Regions from separate parts of the Vibrio floridensis genome, predicted to be linked through region 1. Evidence: predicted binding sites of a transcription regulator. Region 1 holds the regulator's gene; each other region holds the start of a gene.
What was found. Region 1 encodes PurR, which represses purine synthesis genes. Its sites were predicted from a motif close to TNANGNAAACGTTTNCNTNA; they were not measured.

Region 1 (7,532 bases):
AACGCGCCATCTTTCTCAACACCTTGATTCACCGAGTTCAGTTTGTCTCCAAATCGCTTCTGGACCCATTCTTTCAATAGGTAACGACTGCTTAGAAATGCGATGGTGGCCCCTATGGTACTGGCAAAGGAAACCAGAAGTAGGCTAAACCAAAAACCAAAGAGAGCAGCGCCAAGCAGTGTGACGACGGTCGCGCCAGGTACAGAAAAAGCAGTCAAAGCGACGTAAAGGATGAAATAGCTGATGGCGGATAACCAGAAGTTATCTTCAATAAAGTGAGTTAAAGCGACTTGCTGCGCCTTAGCGTTTTCTAAGGTGAGGTATTGGCTAAAGTTAACACCCAATAAGATGATAGTGGTGATAAGCAACAGTCCGAATACGAGTTTTTTGTTCATTGATAGATTCTCCAGATAGCGTTGTAATCAGACCCGAGTGAAAAAGAAATAATTTCGTGCCATACGAAAAAACCACACCTGTAGGGGTGTGGTTTCTAGTCTATAACTCAATAGTCACTTTGTCTTACTATGAAGACAAGTTATTCACTAACTCATCACGTCGTTGTTGAGGGATAACGCTCCAATGCGTCCCTTTAATTGCGCCCTCAAGTGCCCACAACAGCTCTAAGCTGACTGAGCCCGTGTGTGTGTTTTTAATCGCTTGATACGCGCGAGCAGCGCCCTGCGATTCCAACTGTTCTACGGTTTCAATACCTGCCTTCTTCAACATTCGTTCGGTGGCTAAACGTAGGTTAGGGAGGTCTTTAAGTCTATCCGGTTTTGCAGTTGCTTGTTGCTGCTTGTCACTATTTGCACTCTTTAGTGCCTGTTTCGCTACGGACAGAAGCGCATTTTGGTCTTGCCAAAGCGAATCAGAGATCGCGTAGTACTTAGTGACAACTGGAAACCCACGCTTGGTGTAAACGTATGGTTTTAGTCCTTTCTTTTCGAAAAGTAATGTCGATTTTTGATCCGCGCGAATATGAAGCTGGTCTTTGACAACGAGCGCAAACATCGTCTCATCTGCAAAAAGGCCGAACCCGCCAAACATAGAGCGAGACTTTATCGCACCAAGTTGCTCAAAAAGCTTCATTGAATCTTTGAGTATCGGTTTATCCATGATGTGTTATCTCGGTGTAATTACAATTACGCCACCAAATCAGGTCCGAGAGATTAGCAAACCAATGCAAATACAATGTCATTAATGGGTAAACTTGTTGTTATGCATTTTTGCCATCGGTAACCCCGCTACCTACCAAATTATGAATGGTTTAGGCCGGAGGCTTTGCGTCCCACCTTTTCAGATGGTTTGCCCTGTGCGTGACACTTAAAGAATACGATTTCTATTGGAGTAACATCACATTTTGAGATTAAAAGTGTGACATTGCTTCAAGTAATAGCTGCAGTTAAGTGAATGAGTGCTCGATTTTAAGAACTGAACAGAATTTGACTTAACAAATCACTTACTAAGAATAAAAAAAAGCACCCAGACTTGGATGCTTTAGAATATTAGTGTTAACTAATTGATTTTTTTAACTGTGTCGCGAATAACGAGCTCTGGGTGCATTTCAAATATACGCTTATCGTGCTCTTTATCCTTAATACGCTCGAGAAGGATCTCAAATGCATTTTTACCGACACGACGTTTTGGCTGGTGGATTGTTGTCAATGGTGGCGAGAAGTATTCTGCCAACTCGATATTGTCGTAGCCGATCACAGAGATGTCTTCTGGAATACGAAGCCCTAGTTGTTGAAGACGGCTCATCAAACCCAGTGCCATGGTATCGTTGAAGCAGAAGACTGCCGTTGGGCGATCTTGCCACGACGCGATCTTGTCAGCTGCCATCACTGCCGTGTCGCATTCGAAGTTCCCTTCAAGGATCCAATCTTCGTTGACTGTGATATTGGCTTCCTTCATCGCACGTTTAAAGCCTTGGATGCGCTCTTGGCACGCGGCTTTTTCAAAGTGACCACTTAAACACGCAATTTTTGTATGACCATTTTCAATCAAGTACTTAGTGGCCAAGTAGCCACCTTCCTCTGAGTTATCGATAATTTTATCGGCTTGTGAGCTGATTGGGCCCCAGTCCATAATCACTTTAGGAATATCTGCATGCTTATCAAGCATTTCGCGTAGTTCTTCGGTGAGGTCTGAACACATCACCAAAATGCCATCTACGCGTTTTTCCGCAAGCATACGAATGTAATCACGTTGCTTCTCGTAGATACCGCCAGTATTACAAAGAATTAGTGTGTAGCCTTGACGGTAACAGTAGCTTTCTACGCCATCAATCACTTCAGAAAAGAACAAGTTGGTAGATTGCGTAACCAGCATACCAATAGTGCGGGTGGTGTTGCACTTTAAGCTACGAGCCACTGCGCTCGGTGCGTAGTTGAGCTCGTCAACCGCTTTCATGACTTTTTCTTGAGTGGCTTCAGCCACGAATCGGGTTTTATTGATTACGTGAGAAACCGTTGTAGTTGATACGCCAGCGAGACGTGCGACATCTTTTATTGTGGCCATAGGTATTGTCCTGTCCTAGGTTGCCAGTTGAAATGAAGTACATTCGTGGCAACACGGTTTGCTACCTTTCTCCGATTTCGCCTTAAAAGAAGACACACTAGAAAAGCAGCAGCTTAGCTTAAAAAAACACAAAAACCGCTGTGTTTCAGCGGTTTGCATTAAAATCATGTTTTATCGATTGCGGTCTCAATTTTAGACTGTGACGGCAAAGCTGGCAACCTAATCGAACCGCGAAATCTGTATCCGCGTTCACACTTTAGTGGTTAAAGTGTAACCGAGTGTTTGCTCTATTGATAAGGGCGTAATTATTATCCAACTAAATAGTCGCTGTCCAGCTTACAAAATGCGACAAGTAGTTTTATCGCACTGGAATAGAAACCAAATTCATCACATTCCTTTGCACGAACAGCAAAGCTTGGAAGCCAAGAGAGTAACATTTCTTGGAGAAAGTCGTTTTGTTCGACAAACGCTTCTTCCATGTGACGCTCTTGTTCAAGTTCATTGGAGCGAATGATGAGGTTGCCAAGAAAATCGAGCATGATGGCCAAGTGATCGGCAGGTTCATTCAATTGTTGATTGACCTGTACGCCATGTTTTTGAAGCCAAGCGTCCATTTTTTGTGCCGGCTCACCATTAAGCAGGCCATCTTTTGTGAGATAAATTGATGCGTATGGAAGCGCACCGTGTTTTGCGGTTTTCAAAAACAGGTCACAAAAATCCGCGGATAATTCCAGTTGTGCATCTTGACGGTCAACCAGACGATTGAGGGCATCGACAAAGTCATCAATCGATGGACGTAGCGAATCGTTCTCAGCCAATCCAGTTAAAAACGCTCTAATTTCCATGCTTTGATATTTATCGAGCTCTTTCTGTGTCAGTTCTTTGGCAAACAAGCTGGAAAGCCACCAATATATTTCCGCACGTTTTTCATTAAAGGCTTTTATCTCTTGCATCATTTATCGCTCCTAAATCAATCTCCTATAAGTGTAACCAAAAAAAATGAATAGCAATAACGCCTATTGTTAAGAAAAATATAAAGATAATTATGCTTATTAATAGCTTGATATTAAGCTTGTTTTGAATCAATAAAAATCAAGATACTTGCATTTCAAACGAAGTATGACTAGAAATGTTACTAGTTATGAATAGAATGTCTGCCCGTGTAGACAGAAATGACATGAAGTGGTGTAAATGAGCTATCACGTATTAGTCGTAGAAGATGATGTAGTGACTCGCAGTAAACTTGCGGGTTATTTTCAAAAAGAAGGTTACACAGTAAGTGAAGCGGAAAGTGGTGCTGAGATGCGCCATATTTTGCAAAATAGCTGCGTTGATTTGGTGATGTTAGACATTAACTTACCAGGCGAAGATGGCTTGATGCTGACCCGTGAACTACGCAGCCAATCGGACATTGGCATTATTCTGGTAACCGGACGCACGGATAGCATAGATAAAATTGTTGGTTTGGAGATGGGGGCAGACGACTACGTCACCAAACCATTTGAGTTACGTGAACTGCTGGTTCGAGTGAAAAACTTGTTGTGGCGAATTTCGCTTACGCGCAGTGGTGGCTCAAAACACCAAGACGCAGAAAACGAAGACCATATTGTCCGTTTTGGTGATTGGACCTTCGATATTCATCGTCGAGCGTTGAGTCATAATGGTGAGCCAGTGAAGTTGACCAAGGCAGAATATGAGCTGCTGGTGGCACTGTCTTCTTACCCAAATCAGGTATTAAGTCGTGAGCGCATTCTCAACATGATCAGCCATCGCGTTGATGCGCCAAACGACAGAACAATCGATGTTTTGATTCGTCGTATGCGAGCTAAAATGGAGTTTGATCCTAAGAACCCACAAATTTTTGTGACCGTACACGGTGAAGGTTACATGTTTGCTGGCGACTAGGCGTTGTTTAGAAAGCCAAAATTAACAAACAAAAAAGAGCTGAGTAAGCTCTTTTTTTGTTTTTTGCAGCTCATGAAGCATCATTTTGATGCCCGATTCTCTGCCATGATTTGTTCGTCAGTAAGAAGCAAATCTCGCATGCCTTGCCATAGCTGCCCAAGGGTTTCGTGCCAGTAGCGCTCTGTTTGCTCAAGGTAGATGGCTTTAGGGGCATATCTATCCCAAGCTTGAGAGATGTTTTTTTGCGCAAGGTAGTTTGTTGGCGCGGGTAACGGCGTTATGCCAGCGTCATGAAACTCTTTCATTGCACGTGCCATGTGGCTGGCAGAAGTAACCAAAACCAGCTGTTTCTGACGCACAAACGCCGCTGCTTGTCTCGCTTCTTCCCAAGTATCTTTGGCATCTTCAAGAAGAATAATGTCTGATTTCGCGACACCCAGAGCCAAAGCCACATTCGCCATCATGCGCGCATGGCTGGTTTCTGAGCCGCCCGCATAGCCAGACAGAATCAATTTTGAGCCCGGATACATCTTTAAAATACGAATCCCTTCCGTCAAACGCATCAACGAAGTACGGCTTAACTCAGACGTAGGGGGGATTTGATCATCCACCACATGGCCATTGCCCAATACCATGACGTAATCGACGGTTTGTACTTCGGGTAGAAATACAGAGTATTGCCTTTCTAATGGCATTAATAACTTGCTGGCAACGGGTTGGAAAGAAACCAAGAATATCCCCAAAAAGGAGAATAATATGATGAAACACCCCGTTTTTTGTCTGGTGCTAAACATAATCAGCATCAGACCAGCTAAGCCTATTAAAAGTAGTGCTGGCAAAGGCATTAACAGTGCCGAGAGCACTTTTTTCAGCTCAAACATACAGAAATAGTCCGAAAAAACATCACTTGATAATAAAAATAAGAGAATGCCTCTTTATATCTGCTTTCCTTATGACAGAATAGCAGCACGATTAGATATGATAACTCAAGCTGCTGTGAACCAAGACCGTAATTTCGACGATATTGCCCACAAATTTGCAAAAAATATTTACGGGTCAGACAAAGGCGAGATTCGCCAAGTGATTGTTTGGGAAGATCTTCAACAATTGTTAGCCACCTTTGACGAGGCCAAACCGCCTCTAACCGTATTGGATGCGGGGGGCGGGTTGGCGCAAATGTCACAAAAGCTTGCCAAACTCGGACATCGCATTGCCTTATGTGATCTATCTTCTGAAATGCTGCAATTAGCAGAGCAGGATATTGCAAAAAATGGCTTGCTTGAGCAGTATCGGCTGATCCATTCTCCGGTGCAGAAGATTGGTGAGCACCTAGCAGAGCCCGTCGATGTGGTGATGTTTCATGCCGTGATGGAATGGTTGGCGGATCCAAAATCCGCGTTGGAAACGGTATTAGAACAAGTCGCACCGGGTGGCGCCGCGTCTATTATGTTCTACAACCACCATGGCTTGGTTTATAAGAATGTGGTCTGTGGCAATATCCCACATATTCTTGAGGGTATGCCTCATCGCAAACGCTTTAAGCTGCAACCGCAAAAAGGCCTAGAACCTCAATCTGTTTATCAGTGGATTGAAGACGCAGGTTTTGAAATTTATGGAAAATCCGGTATTCGCTGTTTCAGTGATTATATAGGGAACAGACAGAATATGGGTGATTACCAGTACGAGGATGTGCTCGAGTTGGAACGACGTCTGTGTCGCCAAGAGCCTTACCTCTCGCTGGGCCGATACATTCATGTGTGGGCTAAGAAGAAAGATAAACAGGAATAACAATGAGTGAGACAACTCTCAATGCTGCAGAGCAACCAATCGATGAATTGGTTAGTTGGGTTAAGCAGCACGATTTCTCATTGAACCTGACCACCGAGCGATTGGCGTTTCTCATCGCCATCGCTGTATTAAGTAACGAAAGGTTTGATGAAGAGTTGGGTGAAGGTGAGCTGCATGATGCGTTTACTATCGTCACTCGACTGTTTGAAGAAACGGGTGAAGCCTCAGCGTTTCGCGCCAACAACGCCATCAATGAGTTGGTTAAGCAGCGCCTGATCAGCCGCTTTACCAGCGAAATGACGGAAGGTGCCAGTATCTACCGTCTTTCGCCGTTGGCGATCGGCATTACCGACTACTATGTCCGTCATCGAGATTTCTCCAAGCTTAGATTATCGATTCAACTCTCCATGGTGGCTGGCGAAATGGCGAAAGCCATTGAAGCGGCCAAGCAAGGAGGGACGGCAGGGCATTGGAAGAAAAATGTCTATGCGGTGCTGAAATATTCAGTGGGTGAGATTTTTGATCAAATCGATCTCAACCAACGCGTGATGGATGAGCAACAACAATCGGTTAAACAGCAAATTGCCGATCTGCTGAACAAAGATTGGCGTGAAGCGATCAACAACTGTGAGTCACTGCTTTCAGAAACCTCAAACACGCTCAAAGAGCTGCAAGATACACTGCAAGCGGCAGGGGATGAGCTGCAAACTCAGATCTTGGATATTCAAGAGTTGGTCTATGGGGATGAAGAGCTCGAGTTTATCGAAGAAACTCTGTTTGGGTTGCAGATGAAGCTCGATCGCATCACCAGCTGGGGTCAACAAGCCATCGATCTGTGGATCGGTTACGACCGCCATGTTCACAAATTTATCCGTACCGCGATTGATATGGATAAAAACCGAATCTTCAGTACTCGTCTACGCCAATCGGTCAAAGATTACTTCGACATGCCATGGTATCTCACTTACGCAGATGCTGAGCGTTTGAGCGATTTGCGTGATGAAGCCTTAGTGCTGCGTGACGACGAAGTGACCGGACAAGTGCCACTTGAAGTGGAATATGAAGAGTTTCAACAAGTCAATGATGAGCTTGCCGAGCGTATCGGCGAGATGTTGCGTCTCCATAAAGATAACGGCAAGCCGATCGATCTCGGCATTGTTCTCAAAGATTATCTCGCGCAACACCCTCGCACTCATCATTTCGATTTAGCTCGTATCGTTATCGACCAAGCGGTGCGCATGGGTTATTCCGAATCGGATTACCAAGCGATTCAGCCAGATTGGCAGGCAATTAACGACTACGGCGCAAAGGTACAAGCA
Region 2 (7,532 bases), on a different contig from region 1:
GATTGCCGTATAGGCTTTTCCAACCGAAAAGTTCAACCACTCCAATTTGCGTGCCCCGAATGTGGGGAACGTATTAGCTTCACATTAGGCCTTAATGACCTTGAGGGAGCAACGGAAATAAAGGAGTTTAAAGCTCCTTTCACTGGAGAAAACGTCTTCGTTGACTTGCATCTTGATTTCCCAACCACGTTTGGTGAGTACAAACAAGGTGACACTACGTTTATGCGTGTGATTAGCGAAATTGGACAAGAGTCTTTTGCCGATCTATCTAGACGCTTGGAACTTCTAAACCAGCTAGGAGAACATCACCGAACACTAAAACGTCTAGTGTCCCAATACAAGAAAGGTAATATAAAAGGATTTGAAAAAGTCATTAAGAGCCTTGAGAAGTTAGAGTTCATAACGCTGAAATCACATAAACCTCAGGATGTAATTGCTGCTCTGTATTCGGCTACTTCAGTTATGTCTTCTCCATTGACCGTTTATGAGCATAGTCAAGAAATTAGTAAAGAAATGCCGAAAGTACTTCTAAGTCTTTACACTGAGCATCACAAGAACTTAAATGAGTTCTTTGATAGTTTACTAAGCACTGGCTTCTTGAAGAACGTTCACCATGAAACTTTGAGCTTGTACCCTAAGTTAATCAAGCTTGAAGTTCCTCTACGACCAGCTTTGTACTATGACTACAAAGCCGAAGAATTAGGCAATGTCCCTGCTAGGGTATCAACAACTAACTTCGAGTCTTGCAACAACGTCTATAAGGACTTAGCAGAGGTTTACTCTAGACAACTGATACTAGTAGCAGGGTTGAACAATCTAATCAAACGCGGTGACTTTAACAAGTTTTCAGAAAAAGTACTCTTGAATAAGAAAGATAAACCTATTAAGGATTTCACATCGCTTGATAGGTACGCAGATGTTGATTTAGGCAGGAAGCTCGCTGCACTAGATGATTGTTTCTTCAAACTTGACGAAGAAGCTATTGATAACCAGCTTAGAAATGGTATCGCACACTACAAGTATAGCTATGATGAAGCAACGCAAATCATTACATATAATTCTGCCAAGGAAGGACTTACTAGAGACAAAACCATAGAAGTTAGTCTTATGGAGTTCCTACGGAAGATGTTGCTTCTGTTCCGAGAAGTTCATTGTCTCAACCACATCATCAAAGCATTGCTTTTCCACAGCGTGTTGATTTTGAAGAAGCCCGTGTAACCATTCCTCATAGATGCGCTAAAAGCGCTTATTCACCTCTGTCAAGTTTATAGCATAACGAAGCACAAGCTATAACGTAATGTCTGCCTTAAAACCCACAAGGGGTAAAAGCGTGTTTTGGGAAATGTTACATTAGCACTTCAGGAACTAGTCGCAGTTTCTAAGGACGACACTAACTTAGTTGCACTCAAAACTAAATACAAAGGACGTAAACGTATCTTAACTTGAGATGATATATAAGAAGCTATTTTTTGATAAAAGAACCTAGCTTTATCAAATCACGATTTAAAGATTTTTTGATATGCTCTACGCAAAGAGCGAAGAACTACTTCAAAAAAAAACGGTGCAGCAAAAAATTGCTGCACCGTCATATGTATGGCGTCCCCAGTAGGATTCGAACCTACGACCACATGCTTAGCTTACCACTACAGTTTTCACTGCCGCCTTAAGGCGTTTGTAGTCTGGACTATATCTTCATCTTAGTAACCTATTCCTAGGAAATCCGAAGATTTTATACCTTAGATGGAGGGCGCTTATGGTGTCTTACGCAATGAGTTCGCATTGCTCCACCTAGTCTCTGCACCTTCTCTACACGCTTGTAGAGCTAGGCTCAAGATTGCCACCGCCATTACGCGCTGAGGTTTCCTTGAATTCACCCTCTGCACTGTAAAGGTTTCCCAATACAGGCTCCAAATTTAAAGGCACGTGCTCTATCCAACTGAGCTATGGGGACTATGATTTTTAAACATTACCACTTTTTAAGTAAAGTGGTAACTAAAAATGCTATGTAGTAACTCTCTAAAACCCTAAGTAGTAAACTTACCACTAACTAAACCCTTTCAAATCAACTACTCTCTTAACGAATGGTAATTTTTAAGGGGTTAGAATTGCTCTATCCAGCTGAGCTAAGGGCGCGCTACAGGGACAGGATTATACGAGTTCATTTCGGTAAATCAACGGGTTTTCTTAACAAACTGAATCAAATGGCTAAAAAAAGGGCGTCCACATTAAATATGCTTAAAAACGACCCAAAGCAAACGTTTGCGTATAGATATTTATTTGATCATTTGCGACAATACGCGCCAAGTTTTTGCCATTCGTATTCTTAAGGAAAGTCATGACTGCTCAAAATATCGATGGAACTCTCATTTCCCAAACTGTTCGATCCGAAGTCGCTGCTCGCGTAAAAGCTCGTGTAGCTGCGGGATTACGTGCGCCTGGCTTAGCCGTTGTGTTGGTTGGCGAAGATCCAGCGTCTCAAGTTTACGTTGGCAGCAAGCGTCGCGCGTGTGAGGAAGTGGGCTTTGTCTCTAAATCGTTTGATCTACCCGCTTCAACTTCAGAAGAAGAACTGCTGGCGCTGATCGATGAACTCAATAATGATGCTGAAATCGACGGTATTCTGGTTCAACTTCCTCTTCCTGCGGGCATTGACAGCACGCACGTGCTAGAAAGCATTCATCCAGAGAAAGATGTGGATGGTTTCCACCCGTACAACGTTGGCCGCTTAGCGCAGCGCATCCCAAAACTGCGTTCGTGCACACCAAAAGGCATTATTACGCTGCTTGAGCGTTACAACATCGCACTGCGTGGTAAGCATGCGGTGATCGTGGGTGCATCAAACATTGTTGGCCGCCCAATGACACTCGAGCTTCTGCTGGCAGGTTGTACCACGACCACCTGTCACCGCTTCACGAAAGATCTTGAAGGCCATGTTCGCCAAGCTGATGTGCTCGTGGTTGCGGTCGGTAAGCCAAATTTCATTCCTGGTGAATGGGTCAAAGAAGGCGCGATCGTGGTCGATGTCGGCATCAACCGCCTTGAATCGGGTAAGCTGATTGGTGATGTGGAGTATAACAAGGCTCGTGAACGCGCCAGCTTCATTACTCCAGTGCCCGGTGGTGTTGGCCCAATGACGGTGGCCAGCCTCATCGAAAACACCATGCTTGCTTGCGAGCAATACCACACCAAATAAGTCTTTTTCGGCGGATAAAAGCTTGGCCTGCCGAGACTCAAACTGGTTAAAACAGGCGGTTCCTGTTAGACTTTGCCGCCTGTTTCATCTCCCCTTTTTGAGGTCTTCATGGCGTATCAATGCCCCTTGTGTCACCTTGCGTTAGAGCAAGCAGAGCGCACGTTCAAATGTTCCAATAATCATCAATTTGACCTGGCCAAAGAAGGTTACGTTAACTTGATGCCTGCCCATCACAAACGTTCGAAAGATCCCGGTGACAACAAAGAGATGATGCAGGCTCGCCGCCGCTTCCTTGAAGGCAACCATTACGACCCAATGCGTCAAAAAGTGGCGCAACTTTGCCGCCAATACCTGCAAGGTACGCCGCACCGCCTGCTCGATATTGGTTGTGGTGAAGGTTACTACACCGATGAAGTCGCCAAAACCTTGGTCGCGCAGCACCCAGAAGCCAAAACATTTGGTTTGGACATTTCCAAAATCGCCGTTCGTTTCGCGGCAAAACGCTACCCTAACGTTAAGTTTTGTGTCGCTTCCAGCCATCGACTCCCCTTTGCAGACGAAGCGTTGGACGGCATCCTCCGCATTTACGCCCCATGCAAAGCCGAAGAGCTGGCGCGATGCATTAGCGACAATGGTGTTGTGATCACCGTAACGCCTGCTGGCCGCCACTTGCTGCAACTGAAAGAGAAGATTTACGCCGAGCTCAAACTGCATAGCGAAGAGCCAGAGCAAATGGATGGATTTACGCTAGAGCACCAAGAAAAGCTCAATTACGTAATGGACTTAGCAGGCCAAGATGCGTTTGACTTACTGCAAATGACCCCCTTTGCTTGGAAAGCCAGCGATGCCCTTCGCGACGAGCTAAAGTCCGCTACACTGTTCCAGTGTGAGGCCGATTTCATGTTGCGCGTTTACCGCAAAACAGCAAAATAGCCAGACAAAACAATAAGGAGAATTATTCTCATTATTATTGAAGTTCTAGACCGCCTCCATTACACTCTGCGACGTTTTTAATGGAGGCAGTATTATGCGATCAACTATTTCTCTTCTTTTGGCGTCAATGATGCTGAGCGGCTGCGCTAACCAAGCGCTCACAAGCGACCCCCTAAGCTTCTACGACTACCAGCTTTACTCGCCAGAAGGTACTGCCCTTTCACTGCAACAATTGCCTCCAACGGTTCGAGATGCCGATGTCATTTTAATTGGTGAATGGCACACGCACGCGGGTGTTCATCGCTTCCAAACCGACCTACTTAAAACGCTCAGCGCACAACACCGCGTCGCTCTGTCTATGGAACAATTTACCCGCGATAAACAAACCATAGTGAACCAATATTTAGCGGGCGAGATTGGTGAGCAAGTGCTTATCCAACAAGGCAATGCGTGGCCAAACTACGAAAGTGATTACCGACCTTTGATTGAACTGGCCAAATCCAAACAGATGGATGTGATTGCCGCGAACGCACCGAAAAGCACTGTACGTTGCATTGGCCGCCAAGGTTTGGCTTACCTCGATAAGCTAACCCAAGAGGAGCGTGGCTATTTGGCGAGTGAAATCAACACCGGTGAAAGCGAATACAAAAGCAAGTTCATGGCGTCGATGCACCACGGCAAACCAGAGCAAACCGAGAAACAGTTTGCTGCTCAAGTAACTTGGGATGAAACCATGGCAGAATCGATCGTCAACTACCGTCAGCAACACCCCAACACGCAAGTTATCCATGTCGCAGGAAAATTTCATATTGAGCAGGGCTTAGGCACCGCTCACTCGATTCTGCGTCGTGATCCCTCCTTAAAGGTGGTGGTGATCTCTCCGGTATCAAGCGTCGATGAGCAAGGCAGCGATTACCAACTGCTGGTTTTGGAACCGCCGGTACGTTATGTGCAAAAAAGCAATCAAATGAAGGCGTTTCAGGATTTAAAAAAACGTAATGACGATCTGATCTGCAAATAGCCTGATTCTTTTCAACTCCCATCTCAATTAGGCCTGTTTTTTGCTTGATTAAAAAAGCGGCAAAACAGGCTTTTTTTGCACAAGTTTTCTCCAACGCCGCCGATAGAGTATTTAGGATTCGCTTAGGAGATGGTTATGAATCCAGTCGGTTCAAGACCTGTCGAAGCATACGCTTCCGCGCAGAAACAGACAGATAACCCAAATGCGGCAAAGGAAAGTGCCCCTGCTCCGCTGCAGGTAGAACAAAACAAAGTGACGCTTTCTGAAGAAGGAAAAGCGCTGCTTTCTGCACTCCAAGAGCTCGATAAAGAGAGCCAAAAAGTCGAAGCGGAAAACAAAACCGTGGGCGACAAAGTGGAATCCTTCACCTACGGCGCGTTAGGCATGGACCATCCCGACAAGATAAAAGAGGAAGATGATGGCTCCTATTCCGCGGGACAATATCTTTCTGCCGCTGCCACTGTCGGTGGTTTGTTGATGATTTTGGTGTGATTTTTACACTTATCCTCTCTACTGGGGGTTGAACATTGTCGGGAGCCTGCGCATTTTTCGCCACGACAAATTTCATTGGTTGAAGCATGTAAAACAAATCGCTATTTATATATCGATTCTTTGCTGGATGCAGAGGTGAAATTCACTGAAGTGAAACAGCAAGGATTGGTTTTAGCAAAAAACGATAGCGCGTTGCCGCTATCCCCAAATCGCTTTAGCCCATGAATTTCAACTCCCTTACTCAAAAGCTCACTTCGGTGAGCTTTTTCTTTTGCTCAATCAGACGTAATCATTGCTCGCTCAAGTTTGTCACAACACTTTCTTTTTACTGATTTTTTCACTTTCATGAAGTTTTTGTGTCTGCCGCAAAAGTGTCACAAATCAGTGTTGTAATGGCGCCGCTTTTATAAATAAGGGATAGACAATGAAGCACCTGATCAAACCCGTTGTTGCCGTTGTAGCAACTTCTACGCTCTCTTTTAATGCACTTTCTGCAGAAATTAAAAACGTCATTTTGATGATTGGTGATGGCATGGGGCCACAACAAGTTGGCCTATTGGAAACCTACGCCAACAACGCGCCAAATTCCATCTACCAAGGCAAAACCACCGCACTCTACACACTCGCTCAAGAAGGCGTTATCGGCTCATCGCTGACGCATCCAGAAGATGCGATTGTGGTAGATTCGGCCTGCTCTGCCACCATGCTGGCGACTGGCATCATGACAGGTTCAGAAGTGATCGGTATCGATTCCCAAGGGAACAGCGTCGAAACCGTACTCGAAAAAGCCAAACGTATGGGTAAAGCCACCGGCATTATTTCCGACACTCGCATGACGCACGCTACTCCTGCTGCCTTTGCCGCCCACCAGCCTCATCGCTCTTTGGAAAATGAAATTGCCGCCGACATGCTTGCCACCGATGTCGATGTGCTGCTGTCGGGCGGTTTGCGTCATTGGATTCCAAAGTCGGCAAACGACAAAGGTGAAACCTATCAACAGTTACAAGCCCTAACTCAAGGTGACGTTGCATTAAAATCAAAACGCAAAGACGATCGCAACTTGCTGACGGAAGCGCAACAAGCGGGTTACTCTCTGGCATTCAATAAAACCATGCTAGAGCAAGCGCAAGGGACGAAACTGTTGGGTCTTTTTGCCAACTCCGCCATGTACGATGGCATCACCTACAGCCAAACCAAAGGTGACGCAGAGCGCAAAGAACCAACACTGGCAGAAATGACCAGCAAAGCATTAGACATCCTAGCCAAGGACAAAGACGGTTTCTTCTTGATGGTTGAAGGCGGACAAATTGACTGGGCTGGTCACAGTAACGATGCAGGTTCAATGCTGCATGAAATGATCAAGTTTGATGAAGCGATTAATACGGTTTACCAATGGGCTAAAGATCGTGATGACACTTTGATTATTGTCACGGCGGACCACGAAACTGGCTCTTTTGGCTTTAGCTACTCAGGCTATAATCTGCCAAAACCAGAGAAACGCCGAGGAAAAGCATTCGAAAATCGTGATTACGCGCCGAACTTTAACTTTGGTGCTTTCGATATTCTCGATGGTTTGTACAACCAAAAAACCAGCTACTATGGCATGCTTAGTGCGTTTGAAAAGTTGGATAAAAATCAGCAAACCGCGGCAAAACTAGCAGAAATCATCAATAAAAATAGTGATTTTTCGATTACCGCAGGCCAAGCTGAAAACATCCTGAAGAACAAACCCAATCCATATCGTTTGGCCAACCACAGCTATCTTGCTGAGGAAACCGTGCCAGCCATTAACGACTTTGATGCGTTTTTCCCATACAACGACAGAACCAACCTGATCGCTCGTGAGCAAGCGACTAAGCAAAATATCGTCTGGGGGACAGGCACACACACCCA
Region 3 (7,532 bases), 170 kb from region 1:
TAACAAACAGGGTGCTGAGAATCACGCCAGCCACACCAAACCCAAAGTAGAGTGCGGTACGGCTGCGTAGTGTGAGATGTAACAAGCGAAATCGAGTCATTTATTCTAAGGTCAACTGACCGAATCATTATTGGTGTAATTGTTTAAAGTGTAAGACAAAAATCCGCTAAATGATTTGCGTTAGGTTCAATTAATCAAAAAGCGCACATCACAACGTTGGAGACGACTTCAACCTAAAACCATCGTTAGGAATAAATGATAGAGAATAAAAAAGCGACCGATGTTTGGCCGCTTCTGATGGTTATCTTTCCCAGTATGCTTCTTCTAAGCTATCTTCGCGTTCAGGTAGACCCCGTGAGAGTCGCGGTGAATGCTGAACCAACACTTCATAACTCGCTCGGTTTGCATATTTACAAACTTGAGAGAACGACGAATAGGTCAAAAATTCGTGAACATGCTTACTTGAGTTAGGCACGTTTTCCTTGTGGTATTTGTTCGCCGCCATATCGTGCAGTACCGCAGAAAGTGCAGCATCCCCCGCTCCATTGGTATTCTTAATTTTCTCTGGACCGCCCATGTATGGAGAGATATGCGAGTAAACTCGAATTGGGTTCTCACAAGACGCCTTTTTCGTCGGACGGCTAAATTCATAACGATTGAACTCAGCGATCGAGCCCGGAAGTAGTGGCAACGATGTTTCACGTTTCGCGCTGTCTTCTGTGTAACCCGCCATGAATAGGCCAACTGGACCTGCCGTGCACAGCACTAAGTCCGCCCACTCTAATGTTTTATCCGATGCCGCAAGAGGGTCCGTTTCGCCCGTCAAAGCCTCAGCTTCATCTTCATTCATCGCAACCACAGAAACATGCTCACGAATAAAGTCTTGCCAGAAAGTTGGGTCGTCTTGAATCACGAACTTAGTACCAAGCGTCAACACAACGGGAACATCGTATTTCTTCGCGTACTCAATCGCTTTCATGGTTGCTTCCGGCATAGGGTCACCATCTTTACAACGGATTAAATACGCCGTTAACACCAATGCAGATGCCTTCTTGAAGATCTTTTCAGGGATACTTTCTGGCTGAAGTTGGTTCATTTGTCCTTCGCTAATCGCAAAAGTGCGTTCACCATCCTCAGTAATTAACGCGAAACAGCGACCAATCGCCCCATCAACCCCTTGCAGATAATTAAGATCCATACGGCTTGATGTGTTACATAAATAGCGGTAACCATAACTACCAATTTTAATGTCTTGGCTCATAACACCAAGCAGAGTCGAACGATCATCCGCCAACACAGAGTAATTATGCAGCGTATTGCCGATAGTTCCGCCCGCATACTCGTTGGTAATTAGATTCTCTTGTTTTAGTTGTTGATATAAAGCTTCCGCTTTTTCATCATCAATAACGAGAGAGTGCCCCTTACTCAAACCATATTTTTCAATCACTTCCGACGTCACTTTTGCTTCAATATCCACCAGAGTTTGGTCGATACCGATAATATGAGTACGCGTCATTTTCTTGCTTTCCTGCGCCTGACTCACTAATGGGTCACGTGCATGTACGGGAAAATAGTGTTTTGATTTGCGCTGTCCGGGAAATTTCATAGTGTTTGTCTGAGTACGGGGTTAAAAGAAGTGCGGATTCTAACTCGCACTCCGATAAGCAGCAATAAAGGCAATTATAGCAAACGTTTGCATTGTGCTTTTTTATTTATGCTGCTTTATTCGCCTTCCATAAAGCCAATATCTGGTAGTTGATCTAAGTGCTCGCAGTAACGTTTGAGATCAAATTGGCCATCATTTTTCATCACATCGAAGATTTCGATCGACATGGCACATGCCATCATTGCCACCGCATCTTCACGAGGCGTGCCTGTCATCATAAGGCGCATTAACGTTTCTTTGACTTTGATTGGGTTTCCGTCCTGAAGCTGATTTTCGATGATCTCAATCAGGTCGGCTTCTTGCATAAATTGTTCGTCTGTCATTTTGATTACTCTCATTTGGTTTGCCTGCACTATGCCACAGTTATCACTCCAGCTCCTTGTAAAATTGGGTCTTCATCGACCTTTTGCTGAAAAAACCAGCGAAAACGAATTGTGATTGCGATCTCGGATCTGTCACCCGTTTCTGCTTTCTGTTAGAATTCGCCTCCAGTTAATTTTAGTGGTGTTGAGTAATGTCTGATAACAGCCAAAAGAAAGTCATCGTTGGTATGTCTGGCGGTGTAGATTCATCGGTTTCTGCCTATCTTCTAAAGCAACAGGGCTACCAAGTAGAAGGCTTGTTCATGAAGAACTGGGAAGAAGATGACAATTCTGAGTATTGTACCGCGGCAGAGGATCTGGCCGATGCACAAGCTGTTTGCGACAAACTTGGCATTCACCTACATAAGATCAATTTTGCGGCAGAATACTGGGACAATGTATTCGAATATTTCCTTTCCGAATACAAGGCGGGCCGTACACCGAACCCAGATATTCTTTGTAACAAAGAAATTAAGTTCAAAGCATTTTTAGAGTTCGCTGACGAAGTACTTGATGCCGATTACATCGCGATGGGTCATTATGTCCGTCGTTCTTTCCCTGAAAATGGTGAAAAACCACAGATGCTGCGTGGTTTAGACGGCAACAAAGATCAAAGCTACTTCCTCTACACGCTAAGTCACGAACAAGTGGCACGTAGCCTCTTCCCTGTTGGCGAGCTGGAAAAGCCAGAAGTTCGTCGCATTGCGGAAGAACAAGGTCTGATTACCGCGAAAAAGAAAGATTCTACCGGTATCTGTTTTATCGGCGAGCGTAAGTTCACCGATTTTCTAAGCCGCTACTTACCAGCTCAACCGGGTAATATTGAGTCGCCAGAAGGCGAAGTGCTTGGTCAACACCAGGGTTTGATGTACCACACGCTAGGCCAACGTAAAGGCCTACATATTGGTGGCCGTAAAGGCGGTGGCGGTAACGAAGAACCATGGTTTGTTGCAGAAAAAGACCTTAAGCGCAATGTGTTGATTGCCGTTCAAGGACAAGATCACCCGATGCTGAAGTCCGAAGGCCTTATTGCTTCTCAGCTTCATTGGGTAGAACGTGAGCCAATTCGCGATGTGGTGAAATGCACGGTGAAAACTCGTTACCGTCAACAAGATATTCCTTGTACAATCATCCCTATTGATGACGAAAACATTAAAGTGATTTTCGATGAACCTGAGATCGCAGTGACCCCAGGTCAATCCGCTGTTTTCTACCAAGGTGATGTGTGTCTTGGCGGTGGTATCATCGAGAAACGCATTAAATATACTCAAGCTTAGGAGTCGTTACGTGGCGAATACACTTTATGACCGTACCATTGCTTTTGCTGGCATGTGCCAAGCTGTGGCATTAGTTCAGCAAATCGCGAGAAACGGACATTGTGATCAAGATGCCTTTGAAACTTCTATTAAAGCAATTTTGAATACCAATCCAGCCAACACACTTGATGTGTTTGGCAATGAGTCACAACTCAAACTGGGTTTGGAATGCTTAGTAAAAGGGATTGATAGTACCCCCACTGGTAGCGAAGTGACTCGCTACCTCATCAGTTTGATGGCGTTAGAGCGCAAACTGATGGGCAGGAATGATGCGATGTCACAACTTGGCGATCGTATTCAGATGGTACAAAGACAGACGGAACACTATGATCTTTTTGAAGAACAGATGATCAGCAATGTGGCCAGTATCTACCTCGATGTTATCAGTCCTATCGGCCCTCGAATCCAAGTGACAGGGACGCCGACGGTATTACAACAAACATCGAATCAACACAAAGTACGTGCGTTACTCCTTTCTGGTATTCGCAGTGCCGTGCTTTGGCGTCAAGTTGGCGGTCGACGCCGCCATCTGATCTTCGGCAGAAAGAAAATGGTTGAGCAGGCGCAGATCCTGCTGGCTAGAATGTAATTCGACCATCATTAGCTCGCGCCAGACGCGAGCTAATTGTTTTGGTCAAAATCACCTTAGCGCAAACGTTTGCGCAATATTCGTGACAATTGCCACAGTTATTGGTATAAAGCTCGCGAAATTTTGAAACCCAATTCAGGAGAACATCATGGAACTGTCAGCATTGACTGCTGTTTCACCAGTAGACGGCCGTTACGGAAGCAAGACAATTGCGTTACGCGAAATTTTCAGTGAATACGGTCTACTAAAGTACCGTACTATCGTTGAAATCCGCTGGCTACAAAAGCTTGCTGCTACTGCTGAAATTGCAGAAGTGCCAGCGTTCAGCGCAGAAGCAAACCAATTCCTCGACGATCTTGCTGCTAACTTCTCTGAAGCAGACGCATTACGCATCAAAGAGATCGAGCGTACTACTAACCATGACGTTAAAGCGGTGGAATACTTCTTAAAAGAGAAAGTCGCTGACGTTCCTGAGCTTCACGCTGTTAACGAGTTCTTCCATTTTGCCTGTACTTCTGAAGACATTAATAACACCTCACACGCTTTAATGCTTAAAGAAGCACGTGAGACGGTCATTCTTCCAGAAATTCGCAACCTGATTGACGCAATCAAAGCACTTGCTGTTGAATACCGTGACATTCCTCTTCTATCTCGTACACACGGTCAGCCAGCTTCTCCATCGACAATGGGCAAAGAAATGGCAAACGTGGCGTACCGTATGGAGCGTCAATACAAGCAAATCGAAAACGTTGAGATCCTAGCGAAAATCAACGGTGCGGTAGGTAACTACAATGCACACCTTTCTGCTTACCCAGAGCTCGATTGGCACAAATTCTCTGAAGAGTTCATCACTGAATCTCTCGGTGTTACTTGGAACCCTTACACCACGCAGATCGAACCACATGACTACATCGCAGAGCTATTCGATGCTGTGGCACGTTTCAACACGATTCTGATCGACTTCGACCGTGACGTTTGGGGTTACATTGCACTAGGCCACTTCAAGCAAAAAACCATTGCTGGCGAGATCGGTTCTTCAACCATGCCACACAAAGTTAACCCAATCGACTTTGAAAACTCTGAAGGCAACCTAGGTCTTGCGAACGCAGTGTTTGGTCACCTAGCACAAAAACTGCCAATCTCTCGTTGGCAACGTGACCTGACGGACTCAACAGTTCTCCGTAACCTTGGTGTGGGTGTTGGCTACGCAATCATCGCTTACACATCAACGCTTAAAGGCATCAGCAAACTGGAAGTCAACCGTGACGCGCTTCTTGCGGAACTAGACAAGAACTGGGAAGTACTTGCAGAGCCAGTACAAACCGTTATGCGTCGTTACGGCATTGAGAAGCCATACGAGAAGCTAAAAGAGCTAACTCGTGGTAAGCGTGTAGACGGCGAAGCAATGCGTAATTTCATCGACGGTCTTGAGCTTCCTGAGCACGAGAAAGCTCGTCTAAAAGAGATGACGCCAGCAAACTACATCGGTCAAGCTATCGAGCTGACAGACAAGCTGTAAGAGAATCGAGAATCGGATAATTGTGAGGGTTGACGTGAAAGCGTCAACCCTTTCTTTCTTTAGGGCGAAGAGATAAGGCTAGACTCCTAAAGCGAAGCGTTCCCGTATCTCGGAGCGCAGCGTTCCTAACTGTTTTATTGCCTCTGGAAAAACAACGTAATTGTCCCTACCTCTACGCCAAACTTCTTAATCTTGGTGAGATTAAACACATGCTTTTCATCTTGGCGATAAAGCCAATCATCAAAGGATACCGTCAAGCTTGAACCATCGACTTGCAGTTCAAAATCATAGCGCCATTGCAGTGCATTACCCAGCTCCATTCCCTCAGCGACTCCGATGATATCATCAGCTTCACCTTGATAGAGACCATCGGACAATCGGGTAATCCGCCAAATGCGCTGATCAATCTCACCATCGTCAAAAACAAAATCTTCAACGAGCGTCAGTGTGTTATTGTCAACAGAACCAACAATCTCAACCTCAAAGCGTCTGGTTTGTTTACCGCTATAGTCTTGCACCATGCCCCAAGCTTTCACATTTCCAGAAAAATACTCAAACAGTTCAAATTTTGGGGATGCTTGCTGGTAGTCCTTAAGGTCCGCAGAGCACCCCCAGATAAAGAGGAGTGAGACCAAACAAAGTCGTATTTGAATGCTACGTGTTATCTTCATTTCAACGTTTCTCTTGACCGATTAGTTGCTTTCTTAATGCGGGAAATTGTGTTCTTGGCGACAGCCAAATCGCTAAAAACGCGTCATTGAGATCACGATCGGTAACGTGCCCAACAATTTCCTCTGCCTGACTGTCTTTGGCTTGAAAGATGAGTTGGCCCATTTCGCCATCGGTTAGATAGGTGAGTCTGTCCCCTTTGTGGATATCAGGAAACAACAGCGATAACGTCTCTTTCCACTGTTTTTGTGATTCTATACCTATCTCGTGCCATTGTTCTTCCGTGGCACTCAACAGCTCTCTACTGGATATATCGCGCAAATAACGAATTTCTAATGCCAATGGGTGAGGAGTCACATCTTCATTGACCTCAAAACGCCCATCGGGTGTGACCAGCCTTGAGTCGTATACATCAAACACAAACCAGCTCAAGCGTGCTTGTCCTACCGTAGGCCATTGCTGCCAAGTCTCGATGTCTGCCGATCCTGTTTGACCATACGAGCTAGACGAAAAACCTAGTAAAATACTAAGAAACTTACTCCGAATGACACAACTTGCTTTTCTCATCATGGCGAAGAACCTTAATGATAAAGAGCGTGATGATTGCCCATTCTAAAAACACAATTGATGCCGTTATCAACACGCTGTAACCGTAAGCCACCGCATTGAGTTTATAACCTGCGTAGTAACTTAAGCAGCCCCCCAATGCACCTACTGTTAATACGTAAAACGGCGCAAAACGGAGCAAAATTCTTTTCAGTTGATAAGCGTACCAAGCAAAAACTACCCATAAGCTTAAAAGCCAAACGGGTAAGAAAGTCGACGTGAACTGAAAAATTGAGAGATATTGATTGAGCGAGTCGACTAGGCAGCCGACCACGGCAATCAAAAGCGTTGGTTTCCAGGTTTTTGGGTCTACTCGGTACTGATACCCTAATGTCATCAAGGCAAAGCAAAGTGTGACCCATTGCCACTGCTCAGTGCCAATAACCGCCAGAAACCAAACGAGATTGAACCAAGCAGAGGCGAGAATAAGAGCCATGATACTAGGCTCTTTGAAGCGTCATGTGTACGGTACTGATGCTACGAGCTAAGAATCCCCCCTCACAATAACTTAGGTAGTAACGCCACATACGAATAAATCGCTCATCATACCCTAGTCTTTTGACTTGCTCTTCAGCGTGGTTAAAACGTCGGTGCCATTCTTGTAATGTTTTTGCGTAATCCATCCCAATATCAAACAAGTCTCTAATCACTAAATCACTGTATTGGGTCGTGGCTTGCGCCAGTGAAGTCACTGACGGCAAAAATCCACCCGGGAAAATGTACTTTTGAATAAAATCGACGTTGTTACTGTAATATTCGTAACGTTGGTCGGCGATGGTGATCGCTTGTATTGCCATCAAACCAC
Region 4 (7,532 bases), on a different contig from region 1:
TCGCTTTTCCATAAGTGCTAAAAAAAGCAACCATCTGATTATCCGAATATGGCGAGACAGGATCCCCTTCTAAGCTCATCGCCAAGATAGGCACCTTGGTTTTACGACTGCTCAAAAAGCCTTGTACTTTCAGTGACCACGCGGCCATTTGCCCCGATAAGCTGTAAATATCTACCACACTCTTACCTAAACGCGAGGCTAAGACATCGAGATACATCTTCGGCATTTGCTGCAATTTCTGTGGGGAGGCAAAAATATCATGAATAGGTGCGCCTAAGATGACGCACGCTTTGATCTTTTCTTGCTCAAGAAACGAGAGCCTCACCATGGCGTTACCGCCAAAACGAAAGCCGATCAAACCCACTCGATGATGATCGACATAAGGAATAGAGAAAAGCTCGTTCAACACCGCTTGGTGAAGGCGACTGTAATCCTCCGTTAAGGGGTATTTTGAGCTGTACCCCACCGATGGCATGTCTACTGTCAACATGGCAATATCGTGCTTGGCAAGGTGATCTCGAAATAGACGCCACATGTCGGTTTGCAGACTGTCTAATCCCGCACTCACAATAACCACAGGATGCGGTTTGTCCGTATTGGTCAGATGCAAGTGCGCGGTGATCTTCCCTTTCTCAAATGGGATCTCGAGCTGCTTAATGATGTATTTGCTTTTTTTCGCGGCTTCAAGGTAAGCGCTGTTGGCCAATACTTGGGCTTGAATGGCCAAATTATCGCTCTTGAGGTGTGGGTAACCTGCGATGCTGTAACACAAGGATGCGGAGAAGAGCGCTTCCGATGCTGCTTCATTAGTCATCTCACCGGCACGTTTTTGATGCTCCATACCGAGCCGCGTCCATTCATAAGCCCAGTTACCACTGTGATATCCCATCACCGTATCGAGCCATTGCTCATCAGTGCGTGAATGTTTGGAAGACGCAATACGAGCCAATACTTGTTCTTGCTCAATAGGATCGACACCTTGCCACACCCATTGCAAGCGACGAAGGTTGCGATACCAAGAAAAACCATTCTTCTCTTTAATTTCATCAAGTAAGGATTGGCTGGTCGGCATGTATTGAGTCAATGCCGAGGTTTCTTTGGCTTGCTTATGTTTGACAAATAGCGTTTCTGACAGGTTTTTGCTGACTTCTTCTGACATATTCGGGCTCAGAGTGACATTCCAAAAGACTAAAAAAATACAGCTCAGAGGCTTAATACTCTTTCCATGCAAGAGTGTGTGCGCCTAAAAGCCAAATCAGTATAACAGTATAAAAAAAAATGACCCGTAAAAGGGTCATTCTCTCAACAAAATCAGGATTTACTTCTGCTTTCGGTTTACGGGTTCAGCGTAAGCCAAAGCCATATCCCATGGCTGCTCAATCCAAGTATCTTGAGCGATGTCGACGACATAATCATCCAACAACTCTTTACCAGAAGGTTTTGCACAAACCGCAATCAGTTTCGCTTTAGGGTACATTTCACGCAGTTTACGCGCGGTGTCACCGCTATCGACTAGATCTTCAACGATTAGGTAGCCTTCGCCGTCACCTTCCGGTGCTTTCAGTACAGTCATATCACGTTGATGATCGTGGTCATAGCTGGAAATACAGATGGTGTCGACATAGCGAATACCTAGCTCACGAGCCAGAATAGCCCCAGGAACCAAACCACCACGGCTCACTGCCCAAATGCCTTTCCATTGGTCTGCTGGCATCTGTTTTTCAGCAAGTTGACGGCAGTAAGTTTGCATGGCGTCCCAGGTAATAACGAATTTGTTGCTCATTGTAATAACCTAATTATTTGAAAAATCTACTGTCCCAAACAGACAACAGGCTCTCATAAAGATGAGAGCCCGAAACGTAACAGAAAGTTTGGGTATCGAGCTGCGCAAACGATTATTCTACCGGAACGCAACTCTAAAAGCTATTTAAGCCACCAGATACTTGATGATAAAAATAGCCGACATAATCCAGACGCTGAGCGAAACATCACGCCCTTTTCCGCTGAACAATTTGATGGCAGCGTACGCGATGAAACCTAAAGAAATCCCTTCTGCAATCGAGAAAGTCAGTGGCATCAGCAAGCATGTCACAACGACAGGAGCCGCCTCGGTTAAGTCGCGCCAATCAATGCTGACCAATCCAGAAAGCATCAAAATTGCCACGTAGAACAGAGCACCTGCTGTTGCGTATGCGGGAATCATGCCTGCCAGTGGTGAGAAGAACAGTGCCAATAGGAATAGCACACCCACGACAACCGCCGTTAAACCGGTACGGCCACCAGCCGCCACACCAGAGACACTTTCGATGTAAGACGTTGTGTTTGATGTCCCTAGTAGCGCACCTACAGAAGTCGCTGTTGAGTCAGCAAGCAGTGCTTTGTTCAAACGTGGCAGTTTGCCATCTTTCTCAATCAGGTTCGCTTTGGTTGCAACACCCACGAGCGTGCCCGCCGTGTCGAACAAGTCAACAAACAAGAAAGCAAACACCACAGAAATCATGCCAACTTCAAATACCGCAGAGAAGTCCAGTTGCATGAACGTAGGCGCAATACTTGGTGGGGTTGACATCACACCCGCCCATTGGACATCACCAAACACCAAACCAAGTGCTGTCACTGCCAAGATCGCAATCATGACTGCCCCTTTCACACCACGGTGAACCAGTGCAATAGTCAAAAAGAAGCCAAAAGCCGCCAGAGCTGGTGCAAGAGAAGTAATATCGCCTAGAGAAACAAACGTCGCTGGGTTATCAACAACGATACCTGCATTTTTCAGTGCAATGAACGCAAGGAACAAGCCGATACCCGCTGAGATCCCCGTTCTCAAAGAGAGCGGAATCGAGTTGATGATCCACTCACGAATTTTGAAGATGCTCAACAGGATAAAAAGCACACCCGACACAAATACCGCCGCCAATGCAACTTGCCACGTATAGCCCATGCCCAGCACAACAGCATAAGTAAAGAAGGCATTTAGCCCCATACCTGGCGCCTGCGCAATAGGATAGTTGGCAAGTAGACCCATGATGAAACAGCCAATTGCCGCAGCAAGACAGGTGGCGACAAACACCGCACCACGATCCATACCTGCGTCTGCTAAGATCGCAGGGTTAACAAAAATGATGTAAGCCATCGTCAGAAAGGTCGTTACACCTGCAATGATCTCAGTGCGCACATTTGTGCCATGTTCGCTGAGTTTAAATAGCCTTTCGAGCATGTTCGAGTCCTGAAATAGTAAAAGTAAACGGTTGCGTAATCGATTGGCTACAGATTATAAAGTTATCAAATAACAAATTCCAGATAGATTTATCACTCTAATCAAGATTTCTAACTAGATTATGAAACCAATTCAGCAAGAAAAATCAGCCGCCATTATTTTTCCTTTAAGAAACAACTAGAAAAAACAGGGGCCTTAGAAGATAAACTGAAGAATAAATCGACAATGTCGTAAACTTACACGGAATAACGAGGAAAAATTGCAGAGTTTACATGTAAGAAATGCGGCAGATTCGAGCTAAGCGCTCACGCTAAATCAAAGGAAAGAAAACTTAAGGTAATGTGAGACATTTTCCCTAGCTAGAATAAAAAAACGCCACTCAATTTGAGTGGCGGTAGAATCATGTCAGTTCGATTACTGAAAGAAAATTCCAATTTAGGGGTGAACAAATCGTTCGGGGGTCACATGCACTTGGTTAACTTACGTTACTTGTAACCAAAGCTTGTTGGGTACGCAAAGTTGCTGGTGTAAACAGAGTTGTTTGTCCAAAACATTGCAGATGCTAAACCTTTCATAACTATCACCTTATTAAATCAATTAAACACGTTTGATTTCTCGGTTCCTTGGAGGCGATAAACGGACTCATCCTTTGAGCATTTTTTCTTCGCTTCAGAAGCTGGTTATAAATATACCACAAAGAAATTTTATTACAATACTTTTAGTGATTAAAATCACATAAATTTCATTTAATGATCTATATCAAGTTAATTTGGTAATTAAATTACAGAATTATCAAACTCAAAATAGGTTAAGTTACAGAGCATAGCCAACCAATTGAGTAAGTGCTGACAGCCATGTTCACATTCTGTGACAGTGAACTTGTAAACAGCCTGTGACTGGCACTACTCGGCTCTGCTTGCAAGTGATATCCTTGCTCACAACTTATTATTTGCTGAACCCACAACCATCTAATCTACTGGGCTAACAGCAGTGCCATCATCCGGCAAACCTAGAAAAAGGAGTCATCTGTGTCTGAGTTCCATTCTGAAATCAGTACCTTATCACCTGCTCCACTTTGGCAGTTTTTTGATAAGATTTGTTCTATCCCACACCCATCAAAGCATGAAGAAGCCCTTGCTCAGTACATCGTCAACTGGGCGACAGAGCAAGGTCTAGACGTCCGTCGCGATCCAACCGGCAATGTGTTTATTAAAAAGCCTGCGACACCAGGCATGGAAAACAAAAAGGGTGTTGTTCTTCAAGCGCACATCGACATGGTGCCTCAGAAAAACGAAGACACTCAACACGACTTCACCACCGATCCTATTCGTCCATACATTGACGGTGAGTGGGTAACCGCAGAAGGTACAACGCTCGGAGCGGATAATGGAATTGGCATGGCTTCCTGCCTTGCGGTATTGGCCTCAACAGAGATCAAGCACGGTCCAATTGAGGTTCTGCTAACCATTGATGAAGAAGCAGGCATGACGGGCGCTTTCGGTTTGGAAGCGGGCTGGCTAGAAGGCGACATTCTTCTTAATACCGATTCAGAGCAAGAGGGTGAAGTCTACATGGGCTGCGCAGGCGGTATCGACGGCGCGATGACGTTTGATATTCAACGCGAAGCGGTTCCTGCAGACTTTATTACTCGTCAGTTAACGTTAAAAGGCTTAAAAGGCGGTCACTCAGGTTGTGACATCCACACTGGCCGTGGTAACGCAAACAAACTGATGGCACGTTTCCTTGCTGGCCATGCACAAGAATTGGATCTGCGTTTAGTAGAGTTCCGCGGTGGTAGCCTGCGTAATGCGATTCCTCGTGAAGCATTCGTCAAAGTGGCGCTGCCTGCAGAAAACCAAGATAAGCTTGCTCAACTGTTTGACTACTACACTGAACTTCTGAAAGCCGAACTCGGTAAAGTGGAAACCAATATTGTCACGTTTAACCAAGCGGTCGATGTAGAAGTGGGTGTATTGACGAATGCAGATCAACAACGCTTTGTCGCTGCATTAAATGCTTGTCCAAACGGTGTCATTCGCATGAGCGATGAGATTGAAGGTGTGGTTGAAACGTCGCTTAACGTGGGTGTTATCACCACTGAAGAGAACAAAATCACCGTATTGTGCTTGATCCGTTCACTGATCGACTCAGGTCGCAGCCAAGTGGAAAGCATGCTGGCATCAGTAGCGGAACTGGCAGGTGCACACATCGTGTTCTCTGGCGCTTACCCAGGTTGGAAACCGGATGCTGATTCTGAAATCATGGCGATCTTCCGTGATATGTACGAAGGCATTTACGGTCACAAACCGAACATCATGGTTATTCACGCGGGTCTAGAATGCGGCCTATTCAAGAAACCTTACCCTGACATGGACATGGTGTCATTTGGCCCAACCATTAAGTTCCCGCACTCTCCAGATGAGAAAGTGAAGATTGACACGGTACAACTCTACTGGGATCAAATGGTGGCGTTGCTGGAAGCGATTCCTGAAAAGGCGTAACCGCGAAGTTTGCTCTTAAATGAAAGAAGGAGGACCAAGGTCCTCCTTCTTTGTATGCGCTTTATCAATCGCTTTTCCGCTTATAACCAACCAGCAAAATACCCTAGCACATAGAGAGAAATGGCAGACATCACCCCAGCGACAATGTCATCCAGCATAATACCTAACCCACCATGCACACGCTTATCCAACCAGCCAATCGGCCAAGGTTTGACCATATCGAAGAAGCGGAACAACACGAACCCTGCGCCTACCCATTTCAACTCAGAAATGGGGATTTGCAACGCAGGCATGATGGTCATGGTGATCCAAAAGCCAGCAAACTCATCCCAGACAATCGAGCCGTGATCGTGCACGCCCATGTCGTCTGACGTCACTTGGCAAATTTTAATGCCGACTAGACAGGCCGCGAGAACAATCACCAAATAGATAGGAAGAGGCAATGGAGCGAAAACCAAAAACAGAGGAATGGATGCCAACGTCCCCATGGTGCCAGGGATAATCGGCGATAATCCACTGCCAAACCCCGTTGCCAATAAATGCCAAGGATTATTTAAAGAAATTTTATCAAGTGGATTGTTCATGGTGATTACGCCTTAAAGTGGTCAAAGCCACTCAAATCCCAGTTTAATTTTTTGCCATCATCATGGAGTTCAAAAAAGCCATGTGGACGAATTTGCCCGATACACGTCACTTTGCAACCAACGTGTGCCAAGGTACTTTCGATTGTTCCTCTTGCCTCTTCGGGCACGGTAAAACAAAGCTCGTATTCTTCGCCGCTGGTCAGCGCATATTGAAGTGCCGTTTCGCGCTCGGTCACAAAAGAAAGCAGTTCAGATGAAATCGGCAGCTTAGAGACATCCAGGCTAACACCAACCTGAGAACGGTTTAAGATGTGCCCTAGATCCGCAATTAAGCCATCGGAGATATCGATCGCCGCCGAGGCTAATCCGACCAACGCTTGCCCTGCTAAAATCCGCGGCATACTCATATAATGCGCTTTTTCTAGCACTTGTGCGGCTGGGCGAGTACGCAAGTTGCTATCGAGAATCACATCCAATCCCGCCTTTGCATCGCCTAGCGTCCCCGTAACAAACACATAGTCGCCCGCTTTGGCACCACTGCGCGTGATCGCTTTCCCTTCAGGGACAAATCCTTGCACCGTCATGGTCAAACTCAGTGGACCTTTCGTCGTGTCACCACCAATGAGCTGTATGCCGAAGTAATCCGCCAGCTTAAAAAAACCATCACAAAAGGGAGCCAACCAGGCTTCGTCGGCTTGCGGCATAGTCAGAGCAAATGAGACCCACGCTGGTGTTGCCCCCATGGCCGCCAAATCACTGATGTTCGATGCTAACGCCTTATGCGCCACCCAAGCGGGATCAGCATCGGCTAAGAAATGAGTGCCACATACTAAGGTATCGGTGCTAATGGCAATTTGCACGTTAGCTGGGGCTTTGACTAGCGCGCAATCGTCGCCAGCAGCTAGGTGTACATCTTTACGTTGTGCCTGACGGCCAACGAAGTATTTTTCAATCAGATTAAACTCGCCTGACATCAAAATCCTTTCCTTTGTTATAAAAAAGGCCAGCATTGTGCTGACCTTTTGTTATTCAATAACGCTTATTTTTTGCGAACGTGCGGTGCGGCTTTATCAAGCACACCGTTAACAAACTTATGGCTATCTTCTGCTGCAAATACTTTTGCTAGCTCGATCGCTTCGTTAATCACAACTTTGTAAGGTACGTCTTCACGGCGAGTCATTTCGTACATCGCTAAACGTAGCAGCGCCAACTCCATCATATCCAAATCTT

Region 2: the regulator PurR is predicted to act here: its motif matches at 2,248-2,267, upstream of folD (bifunctional methylenetetrahydrofolate dehydrogenase/methenyltetrahydrofolate cyclohydrolase FolD).
Region 3: the regulator PurR is predicted to act here: its motif matches at 1,682-1,701, upstream of LZU85_RS05580 (inosine/guanosine kinase).
Region 4: the regulator PurR is predicted to act here: its motif matches at 3,237-3,256, upstream of LZU85_RS07695 (NCS2 family permease).

What each region holds. Positions count from the first base shown of each region.
Region 1 covers NZ_JAKGCY010000002.1:99,463-106,994, forward strand. Annotated here, with positions in the region: gene LZU85_RS04810 (TVP38/TMEM64 family protein) at 1-395, opposite strand, end outside; gene LZU85_RS04815 (TfoX/Sxy family DNA transformation protein) at 523-1,116, opposite strand; cyclic di-GMP riboswitch class I at 1,232-1,320, opposite strand; gene purR (HTH-type transcriptional repressor PurR) at 1,516-2,520, opposite strand; gene torD (molecular chaperone TorD) at 2,829-3,476, opposite strand; gene torR (two-component system response regulator TorR) at 3,712-4,425, shown strand; gene elyC (envelope biogenesis factor ElyC) at 4,506-5,306, opposite strand; gene cmoM (tRNA uridine 5-oxyacetic acid(34) methyltransferase CmoM) at 5,404-6,213, shown strand; gene mukF (chromosome partition protein MukF) at 6,216-7,532, shown strand, end outside.
Region 2 covers NZ_JAKGCY010000007.1:141,403-148,934, reverse strand. Annotated here, with positions in the region: gene LZU85_RS12820 (hypothetical protein) at 1-1,218, shown strand, start outside; gene folD (bifunctional methylenetetrahydrofolate dehydrogenase/methenyltetrahydrofolate cyclohydrolase FolD) at 2,336-3,193, shown strand; gene rlmA (23S rRNA (guanine(745)-N(1))-methyltransferase) at 3,302-4,126, shown strand; gene LZU85_RS12805 (ChaN family lipoprotein) at 4,221-5,147, shown strand; gene LZU85_RS12800 (hypothetical protein) at 5,283-5,639, shown strand; gene LZU85_RS12795 (alkaline phosphatase) at 6,064-7,532, shown strand, end outside.
Region 3 covers NZ_JAKGCY010000002.1:271,885-279,416, reverse strand. Annotated here, with positions in the region: gene LZU85_RS05585 (bifunctional diguanylate cyclase/phosphodiesterase) at 1-100, opposite strand, end outside; gene LZU85_RS05580 (inosine/guanosine kinase) at 302-1,606, opposite strand; gene LZU85_RS05575 (hypothetical protein) at 1,723-1,989, opposite strand; gene mnmA (tRNA 2-thiouridine(34) synthase MnmA) at 2,181-3,305, shown strand; gene hflD (high frequency lysogenization protein HflD) at 3,316-3,933, shown strand; gene purB (adenylosuccinate lyase) at 4,082-5,452, shown strand; gene LZU85_RS05555 (DUF3833 domain-containing protein) at 5,587-6,123, opposite strand; gene LZU85_RS05550 (chalcone isomerase family protein) at 6,125-6,691, opposite strand; gene LZU85_RS05545 (DUF2878 domain-containing protein) at 6,657-7,163, opposite strand; gene LZU85_RS05540 (SAM-dependent methyltransferase) at 7,168-7,532, opposite strand, start outside.
Region 4 covers NZ_JAKGCY010000003.1:302,876-310,407, forward strand. Annotated here, with positions in the region: gene frsA (esterase FrsA) at 1-1,159, opposite strand, end outside; gene gpt (xanthine phosphoribosyltransferase) at 1,319-1,783, opposite strand; gene LZU85_RS07695 (NCS2 family permease) at 1,928-3,217, opposite strand; gene LZU85_RS07700 (aminoacyl-histidine dipeptidase) at 4,246-5,718, shown strand; gene pgpA (phosphatidylglycerophosphatase A) at 5,799-6,302, opposite strand; gene thiL (thiamine-phosphate kinase) at 6,308-7,276, opposite strand; gene nusB (transcription antitermination factor NusB) at 7,342-7,532, opposite strand, start outside.